Regions from separate parts of the Rhodoferax sp. GW822-FHT02A01 genome, predicted to be linked through region 2. Evidence: predicted binding sites of a transcription regulator. Region 2 holds the regulator's gene; each other region holds the start of a gene.
The links. The regulator sigma-54, encoded in region 2, starts transcription at its own class of promoters, with help from an activator protein. The targets are predictions, from matches to a motif close to TGGCANGNAANCTGCTTT.
Positions count from the first base shown of each region.

Region 1 (6,561 bases), 100 kb from region 2:
CACGGCCTCGTCAAAGAACTTGCCGCCGGCCGCCGCCAGCTTGGCCAGTGACGGGAAGCCGAAGCGGTGCACATCACGCAGCTGCTTGTTGACCACCACCAGGCGTCCGGCAATCAGCACCATGCGGCCGAAGCCTTCATGACTCATCTTCATCATGGGCGAGACCATCTGGCCGGTCTCGCGTTCAATGGCCACCGCGATGGCGTTGTAGAAGATTTCCAGATGCCACAGGGTTTCCGGGTCCGGGTCCCCCATGATGGGCAGGGCACGGCGCTCTTCAGCGGTGTGGATATAGGGCTTGAGCAATTCCAGATCGCTCTTGCTTTCCCAGGTGCCGTGGATGTCCTGTGCCCGCATCTGCTTGATGAGCTGCTGCACAAAGGGGGTGGTCAGGTAGCTTTCGTCGCTGACCGTGCCGGCAGCATCTTCCACCGTGGCTTCTGTCGTCATGGGGTGACCTCGTCTTCTTCAAAGTTGTAGCTGCGCGGGCTGTCTTTTTCCAGGGCCTTGCGCAACCAGGGGGGCGGGGTGCCCTGCAGCACGACCTGGAGCTTGTCCAGGATCTCGGCAATCGATTCCGGCTGTGGCACCTTGATCGGGTGGATCTTCATGGCCACCACGCGGGCGGCACCGGAGCCGCCAATGGCGGCCACGTAGACGATGGCGCAGTCCTTGATGGCTTCGAGCTTGGGTGCGAGCTTGTCCTCGTCGCCGTCTTCTTCGAGCTTGTCACCGAACTCGAAGCTCTCGACGAAGCGGTGGCCTGCGCCACTGATTTCGTAGACCACGATGCTTTTGGCCCAGCCGAAGTGCGCGTCCACGCGCTCCTTGTCCTGGGTAGCGAAGGCAATTTTCATACGGCTTCTCCTGGGTTGGTCAAACACTGGCCTCGGCCAGATCGGTGGGGTTGGAAGGCGCGCAGCCGCCGCACGACCCAGTGCTGCAGGAACCTGCGGTCACGGTGACGTCGGCCATGCGTGCGCTGGTGGTGGTTGCGGCGCGCAGGGCTTCGGGCGTGAGCGGCCAGTCGCCTGCGTGGTGGTGATCCATGTTCTCCAGCATCAGGTTGGCAATGGAGAAGATCAGATCCATGGTGCCGCGGTAGCCGACCATGCGCCGATGTGCGTTGCCGATGCGGTCAAACACCGGAAAGCCGATGCGCAACAGCGGTTTGTGCAGACGTTCCGCAGCCTGGCGCCCATGCGAATGGGTCACCAGCAGATCGCAGTCCGCAGCGGCCTGCTCCAGGTCTTCCAGATCGCCCAGCAGCACCTGCTCGGCCGGCAGCAGCGCATGCGCGGCCGACTTGGTGGTGCTGATGCAGCAGCGCAGTTCTGCGCCCATCTCGTGCAACAGGCTGCCCACGGCCAGCAGCAGATCGGGCTCGGCTGCAATCGCCACCTTGATGCCGCCGGTATAGAAGTGGCCATCGAGCATGGCATCGAGCAACTGGCTGCGCTGGCGCCGGTATTTGGCAGGCACCGGATTGCCCGACAGCGCCGACAGGCGCTGCAACAAGCGGTCATTCACTTCCAGCCCGGTGAGTCGCTCATACACCTCCATGGGCGTGCCGGCAATCTCCTGCAGGGCCAGCGCCGCTTCACGCGTCTGCTCGCCAATGCCAATGGTCAGCGCAGAGGCACCGGCAGCGCGGATCTGCTCCAGCGTGGTGCCACCAATGGTGGTGCCGCGCCAATCGGGCGGGATGTGGCCGTCCAGCGAGCCGGAGATATCCGGCAACACGATGGGGTTCAGGCCAAAGGCTTCGATGATCTCGCGCAGCTCGTCGATGTCCGCCGGTGTCAGATGGCTGCCCGGCAGCAGCGTGACCTGGTCGGCGCGCACCGGCAAGGGTTTGACCAGGGTCTTCACGATGGCGGTGACAGCGTGCTGGTAGCCGTCCTCAAAGCCGCCCACGTAGTCGGGCGTGGAGACGTAGATGATTTCGGTATCGGCCAGCTCGGGCTTGCGCTTGCGCACGGTGACGATGTAGCCGTCCACATCGTCGCCCTTGGTTTCGGTGAGGCCCGTGGAGCAGATGGCGATGACCTTGGGTGCCGCGCGCTTGTAGATGTTGACCAGCGCCGCCTCGATGTTGTCGTAGCCCCCCAGGATGGAGGTGACCTCGTTCATGGCCGTGGTCTGCAGCGGAATGGCTTCCTTGAAGTGGCGCACCAGCAGCACTAGGCCAAAGGAGGTACAGCCCTGCGAGCCGTGCATGACCGGCATGCAGGCGTCCAGCCCCATGAAGGCAAAGCTGGCGCCCAGCGGCTGGCTCATCTTGAGCGGGTTGACGGCGCAGGCTTTCTTGGATTCAACGACGTTTGCCATGGTGTGTGCCTTGTGTGGGTTGGGTCAGACGGGCACTTCTTCGGGCTCCAGCCCCAGCGATCTGGCTGCAGCTGTCGCCAGGAAATCCAGCGGTTTGGCTGCCGGTTGCACCGCACCCAGCGTCTCACCATCGTCACCCCAGGGCGCGGCAATGCGCACTTGCTGCCACACCGGGTTGAACAGGGCGCGGTCGATCTGCTTGACCAGCTCCACCATGCCTTCGTAGCCGCCATAGGGGTAGTAGCGCTCCTGGTTGATGTCCAGCCAGGGCATGCGCGCCTTGAGCGCCACGAACTGCGAGCGTCCACCCGAGAGCATGATGTCGGCACGTGCATCGCGCAGCATGGCGTACATCTCGCGCGGGGTCATGTCGTCGATCATGTGGGCGTCGTCGCCCATGATCTCCTTGATCTTTTCCTTGTCTTCCTTGGTGCTCTTCTTGATGCTGGTGCCGACGATCTCCATGCCGCCCTCTTGCAGCGCCGCCACCACCGACCAGGACTTCACCCCACCGGTGATCAGCAGCACGCGCTTGCCCGCCAGGCGTTGTTTGTAGTGCGCAATGCGCTTCCAGGCGCGCGCCTCTTCCACCTCGATCAGGCGCTCGGTACGCTCCAGCAAATCGTCCGGCGCACCCTGCTGCACCAGCAGTTTGGCAATCTGACGCAGCGTATCGCTCATGTCGCCAATGCCGTAGAACGAGCCCTCGAAATACGGAATGCCCCAGCGCTGCTCCATCTTGGTGGCGATATTGATCATGGACTTGGAGCACACCATCATGTTGACCTTGGCGCGGTGGGCGCTGGCCACTTCGTTGTAGCGGCCATCACCCGAGATGCAGGACAGCACCCGTATGCCCAGCGCGTCCAGCAAGGGCTTGACCTGCCACAGCTCGCCCACCAGGTTGTATTCGCCAATGATGTTGATGTCATAAGGCGTGGTGAACTCCGGCTCCACCGTGCCGATCACATAGTCCAGCAGCGCCTCTGCGCCCAGCTTGTTGCCCAGGTTCTTGGGGCCGGCGAAGCCCGGCGCGTTGACCGGGATGACCGGCTTGCCGAACTTTTCGCTGGCACGCTGGCACACCGCCTCAATGTCATCCCCCACCAAGGCGGTGACGCAGGTCTGGTAGACAAAGATGGCGGGTGGGTCGTACTTTTCCAGGATCTCGCGGATGGACTTGAACAGGCGCTTCTCGCCACCATAAATCACATCCAACTCGTTGATGTCGGTGGTAAAGCCGGAGCGGTAGATCTGCGAGTGCGAGGACGCGCTGTGCCGGTTGTCCCAGGAGTTGCCTTCGCAGGCAATCGGGCCGTGGACCAGGTGCGCCACATCGGCAATCGGTTGCAATGCGATCTTGGCGCCATCAAAGGCGCAGCCGCCAGCCGCTGCGCCGGGGTTGAGCTGCTTGGTGCAGCCCTTCTTGCGTTCTTTCTCGCTCTTGCCCTGGTTCTTGTCGCAGCCCGGTTCTTCGAACACTTCGGCAATCTTGGCTTTGAGCGATACGGACATGGACAACTCCTTGCAGGGTGGTTGATCCATCCATCGCAATTTGGGTGCCAGCCAAAATCGGCTTTTATTGGTGGTTTTGTGGGCGCAGAGACCTGCTCTTTGGCGGGTTTGAAGGCAATGCGACACAAGCCGCTGAACAGCGGGTCCGACTGCGCAATATTGCACTGCATCAACGAAATCCGTGCTTTTAGTACTTTGGTCGAATGCAGACCTTCGCAAATGCGTATATCCTTGTGATAAATGGGAAAATATCCCATTCACTCCACATCGGAACATTGGCCGTCAGTAACCCAGGGAGTCGAAACATGACAGGACGCTGGCCATTTTTTGCAAACGGGAAGGCCACCCCGCGAGCAGGCGTTGCCGCTGCGCCCGTCACGCCCCCCCAAGTCGCGAACCCTGAGCCGTTATGGGCCGAACGCCGCAAATTCATACGAGCCATTCCGGCACCGGTCGCGGAAGAACTCAACAGCGAGTCCGCCTGGGCCGAGTTTGAATCAGCGATGCAGGCTCCGGGTCCGCAAGCCAATACCTGACCAGGGACCGGACTGATTCAACGGTGAGCCCTATGAACCATTCGATCGACAAACCTCTGAAGCCGGAAACACACCTTCGGGTGCTGAACCTGAGTATTCAGAATGAAGAGGCACCATCACCAAACCCGGAGTGTGAGGTCATCGAATTTGAAGGTGAAGAAGGCTGGCAGCATTGGCGGGACTCGGTATTTGTGCAGGATTTCGAGGAATCCGTGCTCACCGCCCCAGCCCCCTTATTCAAGGCCCAAGGAGACTGACAAGACCACATACTGCCAGGGCCTGCCGGACAGGCGTTTCAACACTTTGGGCATGCACGCTATCATCGCTCCAGACTAAAAGAGTGGCGACACTCCAAAAACGCTGGATCGGAGGTGGTGTATGGACTTTTTTCGCAAAGCTCCCAAGAAGATCATTGATCCTCTGGAGCCGATTCCCGTTGGCGAAGTACAGGAGTCGGACTGGGCCGAATGGGAAGACTCGGTAGCCTTCCAGGACAGCCTGATAGGCGGTTTCCCAGACACCACCAAGCAGCCGCTGACTCCCGAAACCGAAGACATGCTGGACATCTTCGCCAACGTGAAGAAGAAGGACTCCTAGGCGGGCTCTCCCGCCCTCACTTCAATCCTGCGTGGGTAGTCTGGCACCCGCCAGATGCAACTGAATCCAGCGCTTGAGTTCAGCCACGTGCTCGGCCTCCTCATCCACAAATTCCTTGGCTAATACGCGGATCTCCGGGTCCTGTGTGGCCTCCAGCACGCTGCTGTAGAAGTTGAGGCCAGCCGTTTCGGCGTCCAGCGCCACCTGCAGCGCCTGCTCGATGCCGATGAACGGGTCCGCCGCCCAGATAGCTGCGGCTTCCGGGCTCTCGATATCGGGCCAGCGGAAGTCACTGCTCTGCAGCACCGGCAGATCGCGATAGCCCGAACGCGCACGCGCATCGCCCAGATGCAGCAGGGAGTAGTCCGCCAGACGCCGGAACAGCTTGCCGACATCCCGGTTGCCGGCGGTCATCATGGCATCGGCCAGTTGACCGAAACGCAATGCAGCCTCGCTCTCCAGCTGGATGGTGTGGGCCAGAAATTCTTCAACGCTGTTCATGGTGTTCCTTGTTCAAAACCCGATCTCAAACCACACCGGTTCCTGCTTGCGCAACTTGGCAATCAGCTCCAGCGTGGCCGGCACCAGCGACTGGATGCCATACCAGACCTCCGCACGGCGCGGCTGGCCGTCCTCTTCCAGCAACTTCTGCAGGCAGGCCCAGCCGTGCCAGTCCACCTGCACCAGGCGATCCCGCAAGGGTTGGGGCAGATGCGCCAGCGTCTGGGCCATCACCAGCAGATAACTCTCCACCCGCTCCAGCGTGTTGGGACTGGCAAACAGCTCCACTTCGCTCTGCATATGGGTCAGCAACACCGCCATGCTGTGGGCGCTGCCCTTGAGGATGTCGTATTGCATGCGCGTCAGCATGTCAGCCCCCGGCTCAATCGTCCGTCAGCACATCGAGAGCCACCAGTTGCTCATGTAGCGCATGGCGCGCGCGCCACATGGACTTGTCGGCAATGAGCGGGTCCCGTCCTTCAAAAGCTGCGATGGCCTCGGCCTCGTCCCAGTACACATAGCGCTCACGCTCCGGGCTGCCCAGGGTTTGCATCTTGTTGGCAAAGTCCTGCTTGTCATAGGCGAACCAGGCCTGTGGATAGCCCTTGGCGGGAAGCTCTATGACGTAGATCACGGCCTACTCCACGCCATCCGCATGGGCCTTGGCCCAGACCGCGTGGCGCAGTCTCTGGGTGATGCCCGCCGGGCTGGCATCAAACTGGCGCTGCGCTTCGGACAAGGCCCCCTGCACCGCGGCCGCTTCAGCCAAGGTAAAGGGCAAACGCCCGCCTGCATGCGTGGCACCCGGTACGGCCCGGGCAATGGCCTGGCGGTTGGGGTGCTCCTCCATGGGGATCAGGCTGTCGGCTTCGCGCACACCGTTCAGGCAGATCCAGCCGTCTATGACTTCCACCTTGCGTCCGTCCGATGTCGTCCTGATAAAGGTAGTGCCCATGGAAAAGCCTCCGTTGCGCAATGCGCTCTCAGAAATTCACGACGATGTCTTCATCACGCACCACCATCTGGCAAGCCAGGCGCCAGGGTGGCGGCAAGTCCTTGGTTTCGGCGTCACTGATTTGCT
Region 1 covers NZ_CP152376.1:685,590-692,150, forward strand. The annotation lists gene AAGF34_RS03230 (NifX-associated nitrogen fixation protein) at 1-450, opposite strand, end outside; gene nifX (nitrogen fixation protein NifX) at 447-857, opposite strand; gene nifN (nitrogenase iron-molybdenum cofactor biosynthesis protein NifN) at 877-2,331, opposite strand; gene nifE (nitrogenase iron-molybdenum cofactor biosynthesis protein NifE) at 2,356-3,846, opposite strand; gene AAGF34_RS03250 (hypothetical protein) at 4,152-4,382, shown strand; gene AAGF34_RS03255 (hypothetical protein) at 4,415-4,639, shown strand; gene AAGF34_RS03260 (hypothetical protein) at 4,761-4,979, shown strand; gene AAGF34_RS03265 (ferritin family protein) at 5,001-5,480, opposite strand; gene AAGF34_RS03270 (hypothetical protein) at 5,493-5,837, opposite strand; gene AAGF34_RS03275 (hypothetical protein) at 5,863-6,114, opposite strand; gene AAGF34_RS03280 (hypothetical protein) at 6,118-6,435, opposite strand; gene AAGF34_RS03285 (2Fe-2S iron-sulfur cluster-binding protein) at 6,464-6,561, opposite strand, start outside.
Region 1: nifE (nitrogenase iron-molybdenum cofactor biosynthesis protein NifE) is a predicted target of sigma-54. The motif match lies at 3,879-3,896, and genes of this name have one in related genera.

Region 2 (6,561 bases):
ACGTTCTACCTGCGCGAGCTGGCCGCCTGCTACCACAGCTATTACGATGCCGAGCGCATCCTGGTGGATGACGAAGCCGTCAAGCTGGCTCGACTGGCGCTCGTGGCCGCAACCGCACAGGTGTTGCACAATGGACTGGCTGTGCTGGGCGTGAGCGCTCCACAGAAGATGTAATTTCTTTCAAGAGACTCAAAGGCATGAAGCAACAGCGCGGCGGAACCATTCTGGGTTTCATTATTGGTGTGGTGGTGGGCCTGGCAGTGGCTCTGGGTGTGGCTGTGTACGTCACCAAAGTGCCCGTTCCCTTCATGAACAAGGGCCAGACCCGCAGTGCCGACCAGGATGCGGAAGAGGCCAAGAAGAACAAGGACTGGGACCCCAACGCGCCCTTGTATGGCAAGAACCCAGTCAAGCCGCCGCAGCCCGCGGCTTCAGGCCCCGTCACGCCGGCGGCTCCGGTCGCCAGTGCCCCTGCAGCACCGACCAAACCCGAAGCCAAGGCGCCGGATGCCAAAGCCAGCGATGCCAAGGCCGCAGATGCCAAGAAGCCCGAAGCCAAGGCCGCGGCTTCAGCAGACCCGATCGGTGAATTGGCCAAGGCCAAGACTGCGGCAGCGGATGCCGAGCCCTTTGTTTATTGGGTGCAGGTGGGCGCCTACCGCACGGCAGAAGATGCAGAGAGCCAGCGTGCCAAGCTGTCGCTCAGCGGCATCGAAACCAAGATTTCGGAGCGTGAGCAGTCCGGGCGCACGGTGTACCGCGTGCGGGTGGGGCCTTTCGATAAGAAGGAAGATGGAGAGAAGACCAAGGAAAAGCTGGACAAGGCGGGTCTGGATACCGCCCTGGTCCGGGTGCAGCGTTAACGCTTCTTTACCTGGGTGAGATAACCTTTGTCTGATGGACAGACCATAGATTCGAACAAGACTGGAGTGATATGAAACGTCGTGATTTTTCCCTGCTGGCCGGCGGTGCTGCCGTGGCTTCAACCACCCTGTGGAGTGCCGCGGCCCACGCCGACGCTGCCAAGCCCGAGGCTGGGACGGACTACCTGGTGGTGGACCCGCGCGCACCGGTAGAGGCGCCTGCAGGCAAGATAGAAGTGGTGGAATTCTTCTGGTACAGCTGCCCGCACTGCAACGCGTTCGAGCCCATGCTGGAAGGCTGGATCAAGCAGCTGCCAAAGGATGTGGCCTTTCGCCGCGTGCCCGTGGCATTCCGCGATGACTTTGTGCCGCAGCAGCGCCTGTTCTACGCCCTGGACGCCATGGGCCTGGTGGACAAGCTGCATGCCAAGGTCTTTGCTGCCATCCACGTGGAAAAGCAGGATTTATCCAAGGCGCCTGCCATTCTGGCGTGGGTGGGCAAGCAGGGTGTGGACGTTGCCAAGTTCACCGAACAATTCAACTCCTTCAGCGTTGCCGCCAAGGCAAGCAAGGGAACGCAATTGCAGAACAGCTACAAGGTCGAAGGCGTGCCCGCGCTGGGTGTGGCCGGCCGTTTTTACGTGGACGGTTCTCTGGCCAAGGGCATGGACAAGGCTATCAAGGTCGTTGAAGCCCTGGCTGCGACAGTGCGCAGCGGCAAATAGGAAAACCCTGAGGCCGGGTCCACGGTCGCGGGTGACAAGTGACGTATCCCCGAACTAGAATGATTGCAATATCAATCACTCAGCGGGGCATACGCCATGTCGGATTCCAAGTTCAGGCTTATTACAAGAAGTGACTTTGACGGCCTGGTATGCGCCGTCTTGCTCAAAGAGCTGAACCTGATTGATGACATCAAGTTCGTCCATCCCAAGGATATGCAGGATGGCAAGATCGAGGTCACCAGCCGCGATATCACCACCAATCTCCCCTACGTCCCGGGGGTGCACCTGTCGTTTGACCACCATGCGTCAGAGACCTTGCGCAACGATGTTGCCGCCAACCATGTGATCCACCCGGATGCGCCATCGGCTGCGCGGGTGGTGTTTGAACATTACGGTGGCACCGCCCAGTTTGGCGCGCGCTTCAATGAAATGATGGAGGCCGTCGACAAGGGTGACTCCGCGCAGTTCAGTGTTGATGAAATCCTCAACCCCACTGGCTGGGTGCTGCTGAATTACCTGATGGATTCGCGTACCGGCCTGGGCCGTTTCCGCGAATTCCGGGTCAGCAACTACCAGCTGATGATGGATCTGATCGACTACTGCCGCACCCATGGCATTGACGACATACTGAAGCTGCCCGACGTGATGGAGCGGGTGGAGTTGTATTTCGAGCATGCCCAGAAGGCCAAAGCCCAGCTGCAGCTGTGTTCCACGGTCCACAACAACGTGGTGGTGTTGGACCTGCGCCACGAAGACACCATCTACGCGGTGAACCGCTTCATGGTGTATGCGCTGTTTCCCCAGGCCAACGTGTCCATCCATGTGATGTGGGGCGTGCAAAAGCAAAACACCGTCTGCGCGGTGGGCAAATCCATCACCAACCGGACCTCGCGCATCAATATCGGTGCCTTGATGCTGGTGTACGGTGGGGGTGGCCATGAAAATGCTGGAACCTGCCAGGTACCCAATGAGCGGGCCGACACGGTGGTCAAAGAGCTGGTTTCCCGCATCAACACCGTAGGTTGAACTTCTGCGGGTAATCCCGCACACACGATTCAATTTTCGTCAAGGCATAAAACATGCCATGCGCTCGCTACAATGGCCGTGCGCACTGTGTGCAAGTTTCGTGCCTTTATGAAAAAACACATTCTTTTCTCGTTGGTGATTGCTACGCTGCTGTTTGCAGCCGGTGGCGTGCGCGCCGAAAAAGCCGACCAGAAAAAGCCCATGAACATCGAGGCCGACGCGCTGCGCTATGACGACCTCAAGCAGGTCAGCGTATTCACCGGCAAGGTTGTGCTGACCAAGGGAACCATCGTGATCCGCGCAGATCGGCTGGATGTGCGCCAGGATCCTGACGGATATCAATTTGGCGTTGCCACCGGTTCCGCAGACAAGCTGGCCTTCTACCGGCAGAAGCGCGAAGCCTTGGACGAGTTCATCGAGGGGGAGGGCGAAACCATCACCTATGACGGCAAGGCCGATACCGTGACCTTCACCGGCAAGGCGCAGTTGCGCCGACTGCGTGGCGCCACGTTGGCCGATGAAATCACCGGCGGTGTCATCGTTTATGAAAATCTCACCGACCTGTTTACGGTCGATGGTGCCGCCAACACCAAGGGACCGACAGGCGCCCTGGGAACCGGTCGCGTGCGGGTCATGCTGACCCCCAAGCCCGAAGCCAGTGCTCCGGCGCCTGCCGCAACCCCGTTGCCGCTCAAACCATCCGCGACCCTGGGGGGGGCCGCCAAGTGAGTGGTTTTGCTGCGGGGAACTTGACGGCGCAACATCTGCAAAAGTCCTATGGCAAGCGCCAGGTGGTCAAGGACGTGTCTCTGACCGTGCGTACGGGCGAAGTGGTGGGCCTGCTGGGTCCCAACGGCGCTGGCAAGACCACCTCGTTTTACATCATCGTGGGACTGCTACGGGCCAGTGGAGGAGACATCTCCATCGACGGCAATTCGATCGAGTCCATGCCCATACACCGGCGCGCGCGTCTGGGGCTGGGCTACCTGCCGCAGGAAGCCTCGATTTTTCGCAAGCTCAATGTGGAAGACAACGTGCGCGCCGTGCTGGAACTGCAGCGCGACGAAGACGGCACTCCATTGCGCAGCGCGGAGATCGAGAAGCGGCTGACCAATCTGCTGCAGGAATTGCGGGTCGAGCACTTGCGCGAGTCTCCGGCGCTGGCCTTGTCGGGCGGTGAGCGGCGGCGCGTGGAGATTGCCCGCGCTTTGGCTACCGGGCCGCGTTTCATCCTGCTGGACGAGCCGTTTGCCGGCATCGACCCGATTGCGGTGATCGAGATCCAGCGCATCATCAACTTCCTCAAGGCGCGCGGCATCGGGGTGCTCATCACCGACCACAATGTGCGCGAGACCCTGGGCATTTGCGACCACGCCTACATCATCAGTGATGGCCGCGTGCTGGCCGAAGGCACGCCTTCGGAAATTGTTGACAACCCCGAGGTACGCCGCGTGTACCTGGGTGAAAACTTCAAGATGTAATGAAGCAAGGTCTCTCATTACGCGTCTCCCAGCATCTGGCGCTCACGCCCCAGTTGCAGCAGTCGATCCGTCTTCTGCAGCTCTCCACGCTCGAACTGAGCCAGGAAGTGGAGCAGATGCTGGACGAGAACCCTTTTCTGGAACTGGGTGAGGACCATGCCGAGCGGGAAGAGTTCGGCATCGCACAGGCGGATACGCCGGTCAGTGAAGGCGACAAGGATGTGGAGTTTTCCGCCACCATGCCCGACCTGGGCAGCAGCACCGTGGCCTCCACCAGCAGTGATGAAGACAACAGTCCCCTGAGCGGGGACGAAGGCATCGACTGGGAAGGCGACGGCACCACCGAAATGACCCCGGACGACGGCGAGTGGGGCGTCGAGGCCAAGGCCAGTACCAATAACCTCACTGGCGACGAAGACAAGGACGCCACCGAGCTGGCCCGCACGCAGGAGAGCTTGCAGGCCTTCCTGCATCGGCAGACACTGGGTTTGCGCCTGAGCGCCGAAGACGCTGCCGCGCTGCGTTTCCTGATCGAGTCGCTCAACGATGACGGCTATCTGGAAGAGCCGCTCGAGGACCTGGCCCGCACCTTGAACCCGCAGGATGAAGAGCAGTTGTACGACCTGGTGCACCATTTCTCGGTAGCCCTGGGACTGCTGCAAAGCCTGGAGCCGGTTGGCGTCGGTGCCCGCAATTTGAGCGAGTGCCTCAGTCTGCAATTGAAAGCTCTGCTGCGCAATCCGGACCTGGAAGACGAAGAGCGCGAGCAACTGGAAGTGGCCCTGCGCATTTGCCAGCAGCCCATGGAATTGCTGGCGCGCCGTGACATCAAGCGGCTGGTGCAATTGGGCGTGGGCAGCGATGCCCTGGTGCGCGAGGCCATAGCGCAGATTGCGCGGCTGGAACCCAAGCCGGGGCGGCGCTTTATCGACGTGGAGCGCAACATCGTGGTGCCCGACGTGCTGGTGGTGCCGGTGACCAACGCCAACAAGGCGGCTGCACCCAAGTTCCGCGTCATGCTCAATCCCGATGTGATGCCGCGCCTCAAGGTGCATGACATCTACGCCAATGTGCTGCGCAACCACCGCGGTGGCAAGGACAGCGCCAGCCACGCCGCGCTGCAGCAACGGCTGCAGGAGGCGCGTTGGTTCATCAAGAACATCCAGCAGCGCTTTGACACCATCCTGCGCGTGAGCACGGCGATTGTGGAGCGGCAGAAGAGCTTCTTCACCCATGGCGAATTGGCCATGCGCCCGCTGGTGCTGCGTGAGATCGCCGACGAACTGGGCTTGCACGAGTCCACCATCAGCCGCGTGACCACCGCCAAGTACATGGCAACGCCTTTTGGCACCTTTGAGCTGAAGTACTTCTTCGGCTCCGGCCTGGGCACTGAGTCCGGCGGCAATGCGTCCAGCACCGCGGTGCGTGCACTCATCAAGCAGTTCATCAGCGCCGAAAGTGCCAAGAAGCCGCTGTCAGACAACCAGATATCCGAGATGCTCAAGGAGCAGGGTATTGAATGTGCCCGGCGCACTGTGGCCAAATACCGCGAGGGGCTGAAGATCGCCCCCGCATCCCTGCGCAAGGCGCTATGAACCAACTGCAACTCTTTCTTCCCTGCGCCGCCGGTGTGGAGGATTACCTCGCGCCCGAAATCCTGCGCATCACCGGCCTGCCGCCCGGTTGCATCACCAAGCAGCGTGGCGGTGTGGCCGTGCGCACATCGTTCACGGACGCCATGCGCCTGAACCTGTACTGCCGCCTGGCACAGCGTGTGCTGGTGCTGGTGTCGTACACCGAATACCGCAACGAGCAGGACCTGTACCGCGCCGCCATGGCGGTGCCGTGGGAGCGCTGGTTCACACCGCGCGAGACCATCAAGATCGAGGTCACCGCCCAGCACAGCCCATTGACGTCGCTGAACTTTGCAGCACTCAAGGTCAAGGATGCCGTCTGCGACCGCTTCCGCGAGACTTCGGGGGGCGTGCGTCCTGATGTCAACACACAGTGGCCCGATGTGCGCATCTATGCCCACCTCACCACTGACAGCTGCTCGCTCTACATTGACACGTCCGGTGAGCCATTGTTCAAGCGGGGCTGGCGCGAGGACAAGGGCGATGCGCCGTTGAAAGAGACCTTGGCAGCCGCCATGATCGCCGCCAGCGGCTGGGCCGATGGTGACGACGACCTGATGCCCTTGTACGACCCCTGCTGCGGCAGCGGCACCATTGCCATCGAAGCCGCGCAGATTGCCTGCAATATTGCGGCGGGCTCGTTGCGCCGCTTTGCCTTCGAGAAGTTTGTGCCCTTCCAGCCCAAGGTCTGGCAGGCCATGAAGCAGGAAGCGGCTGACGCCGTGGTCAAGCCCGAGCCCGGCCAGAAAGCTCTGATCTACGGCAGCGATGTGTCGCACCGCATGGTCGACTTCGCGCAGCGCAACGCGGAGCGCGCGGGCGTGGCCGATGT
Region 2 covers NZ_CP152376.1:583,090-589,650, reverse strand. The annotation lists gene argS (arginine--tRNA ligase) at 1-174, shown strand, start outside; gene AAGF34_RS02725 (SPOR domain-containing protein) at 198-863, shown strand; gene AAGF34_RS02720 (thiol:disulfide interchange protein DsbA/DsbL) at 935-1,588, shown strand; gene AAGF34_RS02715 (exopolyphosphatase) at 1,685-2,614, shown strand; gene lptA (lipopolysaccharide transport periplasmic protein LptA) at 2,723-3,343, shown strand; gene lptB (LPS export ABC transporter ATP-binding protein) at 3,340-4,095, shown strand; gene rpoN (RNA polymerase factor sigma-54) at 4,095-5,690, shown strand; gene AAGF34_RS02695 (class I SAM-dependent RNA methyltransferase) at 5,687-6,561, shown strand, end outside.

Region 3 (6,561 bases), 360 kb from region 2:
AACAAGGCATCGGCGCACTCATGTGCTACCTTCACCGACTCAGGTTTGCTACGGTCAAATAGGATATTGATAACCGCCACAAGTGACATGGATGTTTCGATGTTCACGGTCATATACAGCACGTGACCGAATTTGGCAGCAACGGCATTCATACCGGTCAACAGTTTGGCAACTACCTTTCCATTGGAGGGGAGGGCCGGTGATATGAACATCAGGCCGCAATTGGTTTCGTCCAGCTTTTCGGTGCCCCAGTCGCTGTGGCCGTACTTCCACAAGAGGTTGTCAATCGCCACATTGGTTGGTACGCCCACCGAGAGGTTGTGCAACGGTCGCAGCGCGGAGATGGACGCTGCCAACGCACGCGCCTGTGGAATGAAGCGCAAGGTATTCATCACTGCATACCCCAGATCCAGTAAGCCGTTGCTGACTACGGTGACCCGGGCAAGTTTGCCCATGCGGGACTTGATTTCACGAAGTGCTGCAGTGACCTGGCCCTTGTTGCCTGTGACCGCGCCCAGGCTGGCCCATTCATTGGGAGCCACCAGACTGATGGCCTTCTCTGCCGCTGCGTAGGCCTCGGCCGGAGGAAGGTGGCATTCCTTCTCCAGATAAGTACACATGCCGTACATCATGGATGAGTGCGTGCGCGCGCGATTGGCTATATGGGTTACAGAAACCAACAGACCCTCGCGCTTGAGGTGTGCCAACTCATCAATGAATTCACCCAGTCGCGCACTGTCATAAAGTGCCAAGGAAACAGCGACCTCTTTGGGACGGCGGGGAGTCAGCCGGAAGCAGGCACTGGTGACAATGCCGTAATTGCCCTGAAAGAACAAACCGTCGAGCATGGGGCCCAGGCCGAAGGGGTGGCTGTGGGCCAGAGGTGAATCTTCACCGAGGCGCCGAAAACCGGTCTTCAACAACTTGCCGGAACCACAAACCACTTCCAGGCCAAATACGTCTTCCTTGCGTGGTCCGAAATAACCTACACCGCGGTCTAGCGCATTGCCCAGAATGCTTGTGTCGCGTGCGGAGCCGGAGACATTGAAGGTCAATTCCGGGCAATGCTTTTGCAGGAAATCATAAAGCTGCCCCTGTGTGACGCCCGGCTCCAGAACGGCAACAGGATTGGATAGGGAAATTTCATCGGCATTCAATATGCGGTTCATTCCACTCAGGTCGACCAGATCACAGTCCGCCTTTGCAGGAGCGCGAGATCCGTAACCCCAATTGAAGCCAGTCGACACCGGGTACAAGGCACGTTTCGCAACACGGGACTGATTGACCAGAGCAATGACTTCCTGGGTAGTAGTGGGTCTATGAATTGCACCTGCCGGAAAATCCCGTCCGGTTACATTGGTGGTTTGAATGGCGCCCGTGGAATGCGATGAATTCATATTCTGTCACCCTGGTATTGGAAGGAATCATTGTAGTGAGACCGCTGATATCTCACCTATTATTTCCAAATACAAAAAAGGGGCCCGAAGGCCCCTTTTTGATTCAAAGAATTGCTTCTTGAATTACTTGGCTGCTTTGCGGCGACGCGATGCAACCAGAGCCACCAGACCCAGACCCATCAGGGCCAGGCTTTCTGGCTCAGGGATTTCCAAGTAGAACTGACCTGCACTGTTGCCAGTTATGGTGGCGCCGATAACCTGACCATCAATAATGGGGGTCACAGTAGGACTTGAGAAGTCGGTATGGGAAAGTGCAAATACAGGCTTTCCAGTCTCGAAGGAGGAAAAGTCAGCACCTTTCACACCGCCAACATCCTGGAAAAAATAACCCGAGGTAATGGTTGACTGATTTGCGTCCACAACAATCGAGGTAAGCGCCTTAGGAGTCAAATCGGCAAGCAGACCACCGCCACCCGTGATGGCATAGGTAGCCAGCGTGGCTGTTTGTGCAACATTCAAAAATGTTACGGTTCCAGCGGTATAGGTGAAAGATCCGTTTTGTGTACCAACGCCCGATCCCACAACGTCAAGCCATCCAACCAAAGTGTGATTGTAAGAGACGCCTACGAGCCCAGTCTGGCTAAAGGTAAAGTTGCCGCCCCCAGAGAATATGTCTGTCACTGTTACTGGGTCGCTACCAAGCGTAAAGCCAGTGCTACCAACAACCTTAATAGCAGCTGCAGCACCCGCGCCATCCGGATCAAACCAGAAAGAAGAATATGCAGCTTGAGCGCCGGAGCTAATCAAGGCCAGGCCTAGCGCAGCGGCAGCGAAGAGTGAACGTTTTACCTTGATCATGTTGATCCCCTTTAAATGAGTTGCAAAAAAACTTGTTGCGCAATCAATAAAGCAAAGGGTGTGCCAAGTTTTTTAGTTCTTTTAAAATCAATGGCTTACGACGTTTAGCCGACTTCTTTGAGGATGGCGTGTAAACAATACCGACATCTTTCTGGGTTGCCGAACGGGTCAATGGCTCCCCAACCACATGCCAGAATAGCGCCATGAAAATACTTGTAACTGGCGTGGCTGGCTTTATTGGGGCGGCTACTGCCCTTCGTCTTCTTGCCCGGGGCGACACTGTCGTCGGGATAGACAACCTCAATGACTATTATGACCCAAGCCTGAAACTGAGTCGCCTGGCGCTGCTGGACCGACACCCGGGTTTTCGCTTCATGAAGATGGACCTCGCCGACAGGGAAGAAATCGCGGGGCTTTTCGCGAAGGAAAAGTTCGAACGCGTCGTGCATCTTGGCGGGCAGGCCGGAGTACGCTATTCGTTGCAAAACCCCCATGCCTACGTAGACAGCAACCTCGTGGGGTTTGTGAATGTGCTGGAGGCCTGTCGCAACAACGCCATCGAACACCTTGTGTACGCTTCCAGCTCCAGTGTGTATGGCGGCAATACCAAGATGCCGTTCTCGGAAGCGGACAATGTGGACCATCCGGTCAGTTTGTACGCCGCCACCAAGAAGGCCAACGAGTTGATGGCCCATACCTATAGCCATCTGTTTGGAGTGCCGACGACGGGGTTGCGGTTTTTCACCGTATATGGACCCTGGAGCAGGCCGGATATGGCATCCATCCTGTTTACCAAGGCCATTTTGGCCGGCGACCCTATCAAAGTCTTCAATTACGGAGACATGCGGCGCGATTTCACGTACATAGATGACATTGTTGAAGGGGTTGTCCGGGTATTGGACAAGGTGGCAACGTCTTCGGAAAGCACGGCTCCCTATCGCGTCTTCAATATTGGCAACCACCAACCAGTGCCGCTGCTGGACTTTATTGCATGCCTAGAGTCGGCTCTCGGCTTGCAGGCCAACAAGGAATTGCTGCCCATGCAGGATGGCGATGTTCCGGCTACATATGCCGATACCCAGGCGTTGAATGACTGGGTGGGCTTTGCTCCCGCGACCCCGATCGACAAAGGTGTGCGAAGCTTTGTGGATTGGTATCGCAGCTATTACAAAGTGTAGTGCCGCAGCAATGCGCCGATAGCTGCCTCGCAGAGGTCAAGCACCAGATCAAAGGCCTGTGCATTGCTGTGATAGGGGTCGGGTACTTCGGTTCGATCGCATTCGGAGGCAAAGCTCAAAAGCAACCGTAGCTTGTGCGCGTGCTCGGCCGGGCAGATTTTCTGGAGGGCTGCCATGTTCTGGTTGTCCATGGCCAGCACCAGATCGGCATCGGTGAAGTGACTGCTCGCAATGCGGCTGGAGCGCTGGCGTTTGGCGCTGTAGCCGCGGCGCTCCAGCGCCGCAATGGCGCGCGGGTCGGTGCGCTGCGCGGGCGAGGGTGCGTGGGTGCCGGCCGAATCGATTTGCAACTTTCTGCCAACGCCCAGATCACGTGCCATCTTCTGCGCAACGACGAGTGCCATTGGGGATCTGCATATGTTGGCCGTGCAAACGAACAATAGTTTTGTCATTGGCCGGGATTTTAGTTGCTCGCTCAAACTAACCCATCTTGCACTTCCGGTAAATGCGCTATATTCCACAACTGCACGTACATGCAGTCTTTTTGCCTTTAGGGGAGGTCGCCTTGAAATTTCTAAACGCCACACTGGTCACTTGTTTTCGCTGGGTAGCGCTGGTACTTTTCACAGGCTTGGTTACTGCGTGTGCCAGCAATAGCGTCAGCCTTAACGAGGCACCAGTTACAGCCTCTTCGCAGGACTACAACTACCTCGTAGGTCCGGGCGATACTCTTAATATTATTGTGTGGCGCAATCCGGAGCTCTCGCTTTCCGTGCCTGTGCGTCCTGATGGCAAAGTGTCCACCCCACTGGTTGACGAATTGGTTGCTCAAGGCAAGACCTCCATTGAAATTGCGCGTGAAGTCGAAACCGAATTGGGTAAATTCGTGCGGGACCCTGTTGTCACCGTCATCGTCACCAGTTTCGTCGGTCCGTACAGTGAACAGATTCGCGTCATTGGCGAGGCCGCCAAGCCACAGGCCCTTCCTTACAAGCAAAAGATGACAGTGCTGGATGTCATGATTGCTGTGGGTGGTTTGACCGATTTTGCAGACGGCAATGCGGCTTCCATCACCCGTGCCTCGGAAGGTGGCAAGCGCTATTCCGTGCGTCTGAAGGATCTGCTCAAGCGTGGTGACATTTCTGCAAATGTTGAAATGCGTCCGGGCGATATTCTGACCATTCCGCAAGGTTGGTTCTGATTCCAGTCGGGTCTCGGCAGCAAGGCGGTATTCGCCTTGGCCGCTGGATACTGATTCTTACGATCAAAGAGAAACACCCCCTATGGAAGAGGTAATCGGCCATGTTCTATCTGTTGCTCGCGGCATGTGGAGACACAGGTGGGCGGCGTTGGCGGTCGCCTGGATCGTGGCGATCCTTGGCGCAGGTGCAGTAGTTGCTGTTCCCGACAAATATGAGGCGACAGCGCGCATATTTGTAGATACCCAGTCCATTCTCAAACCACTGATGTCCGGCCTGGCGGTGCAGCCCAATGTGGAACAGCAAGTCACGATGCTGAGCCGCACATTGATCAGCCGCCCCAATGTGGAAAAGCTCATCCGCATGGCGGACCTGGATCTGGGAACCAAGTCCAAGGAGGCGCAGGAAGCGCTGATTGACGAACTCACCAAGGCGCTTGAAATCAAGTCGGTGGGGCGAGACAACCTCTACGCTCTGTCCTACAGAGACTCCAGTCCGGACAAGGCCAAACGGGTTGTCCAGTCACTGGTGTCCATCTTTGTGGAGTCGAGCCTTGGCGATAGTCGCAAGGATTCCGAGGTCGCCAAGAAGTTCATCGATGAGCAGATCAAGGCTTATGAGACCAAGCTGGAAGAGGCCGAGACCCGTCTGAAAGAGTTCAAGCTTCGCAACATCGATATGCAGACTGGCGATGGCAAGGGTGTGGTCGAGCAGATCGGCGCCATCGGAGATCAGCTGAGCCAGGCGCGTCTGGAGCTGCGCGAGGCTGAGAACGCCAGGGATTCGGCCAAACGCCAGTTGGAGCAGGAGCGTGCTTCGTATTCACGCAGCCTGTCGCAAGACACTTCGCCCACGGTTGCGACTCCCGAGATTGATGCCCGTATAGATGCCCAGAAACGCAATCTGGATGCCTTGCTGCAAAAGTACACCGACAAGCACCCCGACGTCACCGGCGCGCGCCGCATGATCCAGGAACTTGAAGAAATGAAGCGCAAGGAAGTTGCCGAATTGCGCAAGGCGGCTTTGGCCAACCCAGGTTCACCCGCCGCCGCCAGCCCGGCGCAGCAGGAAATGAGCCGCCTTTTGGCCAATGCCGAAGTGCAGGTCGCGTCGCTTCGCGCCCGCGTTGGCGAATATTCCGCAAGGTATGAGCGTGCCCGCCAATTGATGAAGAGTGCTCCGCAGATTGAGGCCGAGTTTGCACAGCTCAACCGCGACTACGACATCAACAAGAAGAACTACAACGACATGGTGGCACGCCGCGAGTCGGCGGCGCTTTCCGGCGACTTGGACAATGCGGCCGGGGTGGCTGATTTCCGCCTCATCGATCCGCCGCGCACTTCGCCCAAGCCGGTTGCTCCCAACCGCCTGATCCTGTTGCCCATGGCGCTGGCAGCCGCCATTGCGGCGGGCCTTGGAGTCGCCTTCTTGCTGAGTCAGATACGGGCGGTGTTCTTTGATCCGCGCTCTCTGACTGAAATGACCGGACTGCCGCTGCTGGGAACGGTATCGCTCAATCTGGATGAAGCCGGCCTGGCAAAGAGGAAGGCGGACCTCAAGAAGTTTGCAGGTGCGTTTGGTGTGCTGTTGCTCGTATATGCCATTGGCATGGCCTTAATAATCTTTTTGTCTGGGCGGGCGGGATGAAACAAAATGAGTAGCCTGATCGAAAAAGCCGCACAGCGCCTGGAACAACTCAAGCGTGCAGGCGCAGAGGTTCCAGCAGCATCTCCCGCAGCGGTTGCTGCTGCCGTCGCTGCCGGAGCGGTGCCGCCGCCTGTGGCAACAACACAGCCGGCTGCAGAAGCCGCGACAGCGCCTGTCAGTTATTCGCGCAGTGTGGAGATTGACCTGGACACGCTGGCAGCGGCGGGCATCGTCAGTCCGCATGCGCCCAGGTCGTTGATAGCGGACCAATTCCGGGTCATC
Region 3 covers NZ_CP152376.1:220,912-227,472, reverse strand. The annotation lists gene AAGF34_RS00975 (FAD-binding protein) at 1-1,397, opposite strand, end outside; gene AAGF34_RS00970 (PEP-CTERM sorting domain-containing protein) at 1,521-2,255, opposite strand; gene AAGF34_RS00965 (NAD-dependent epimerase) at 2,459-3,433, shown strand; gene AAGF34_RS00960 (low molecular weight protein-tyrosine-phosphatase) at 3,421-3,885, opposite strand; gene AAGF34_RS00955 (XrtA/PEP-CTERM system exopolysaccharide export protein) at 4,065-4,634, shown strand; gene AAGF34_RS00950 (XrtA system polysaccharide chain length determinant) at 4,759-6,279, shown strand; gene AAGF34_RS00945 (XrtA-associated tyrosine autokinase) at 6,286-6,561, shown strand, end outside.
Region 3: AAGF34_RS00970 (PEP-CTERM sorting domain-containing protein) is a predicted target of sigma-54. The motif match lies at 2,304-2,321, and genes of this name have one in related genera.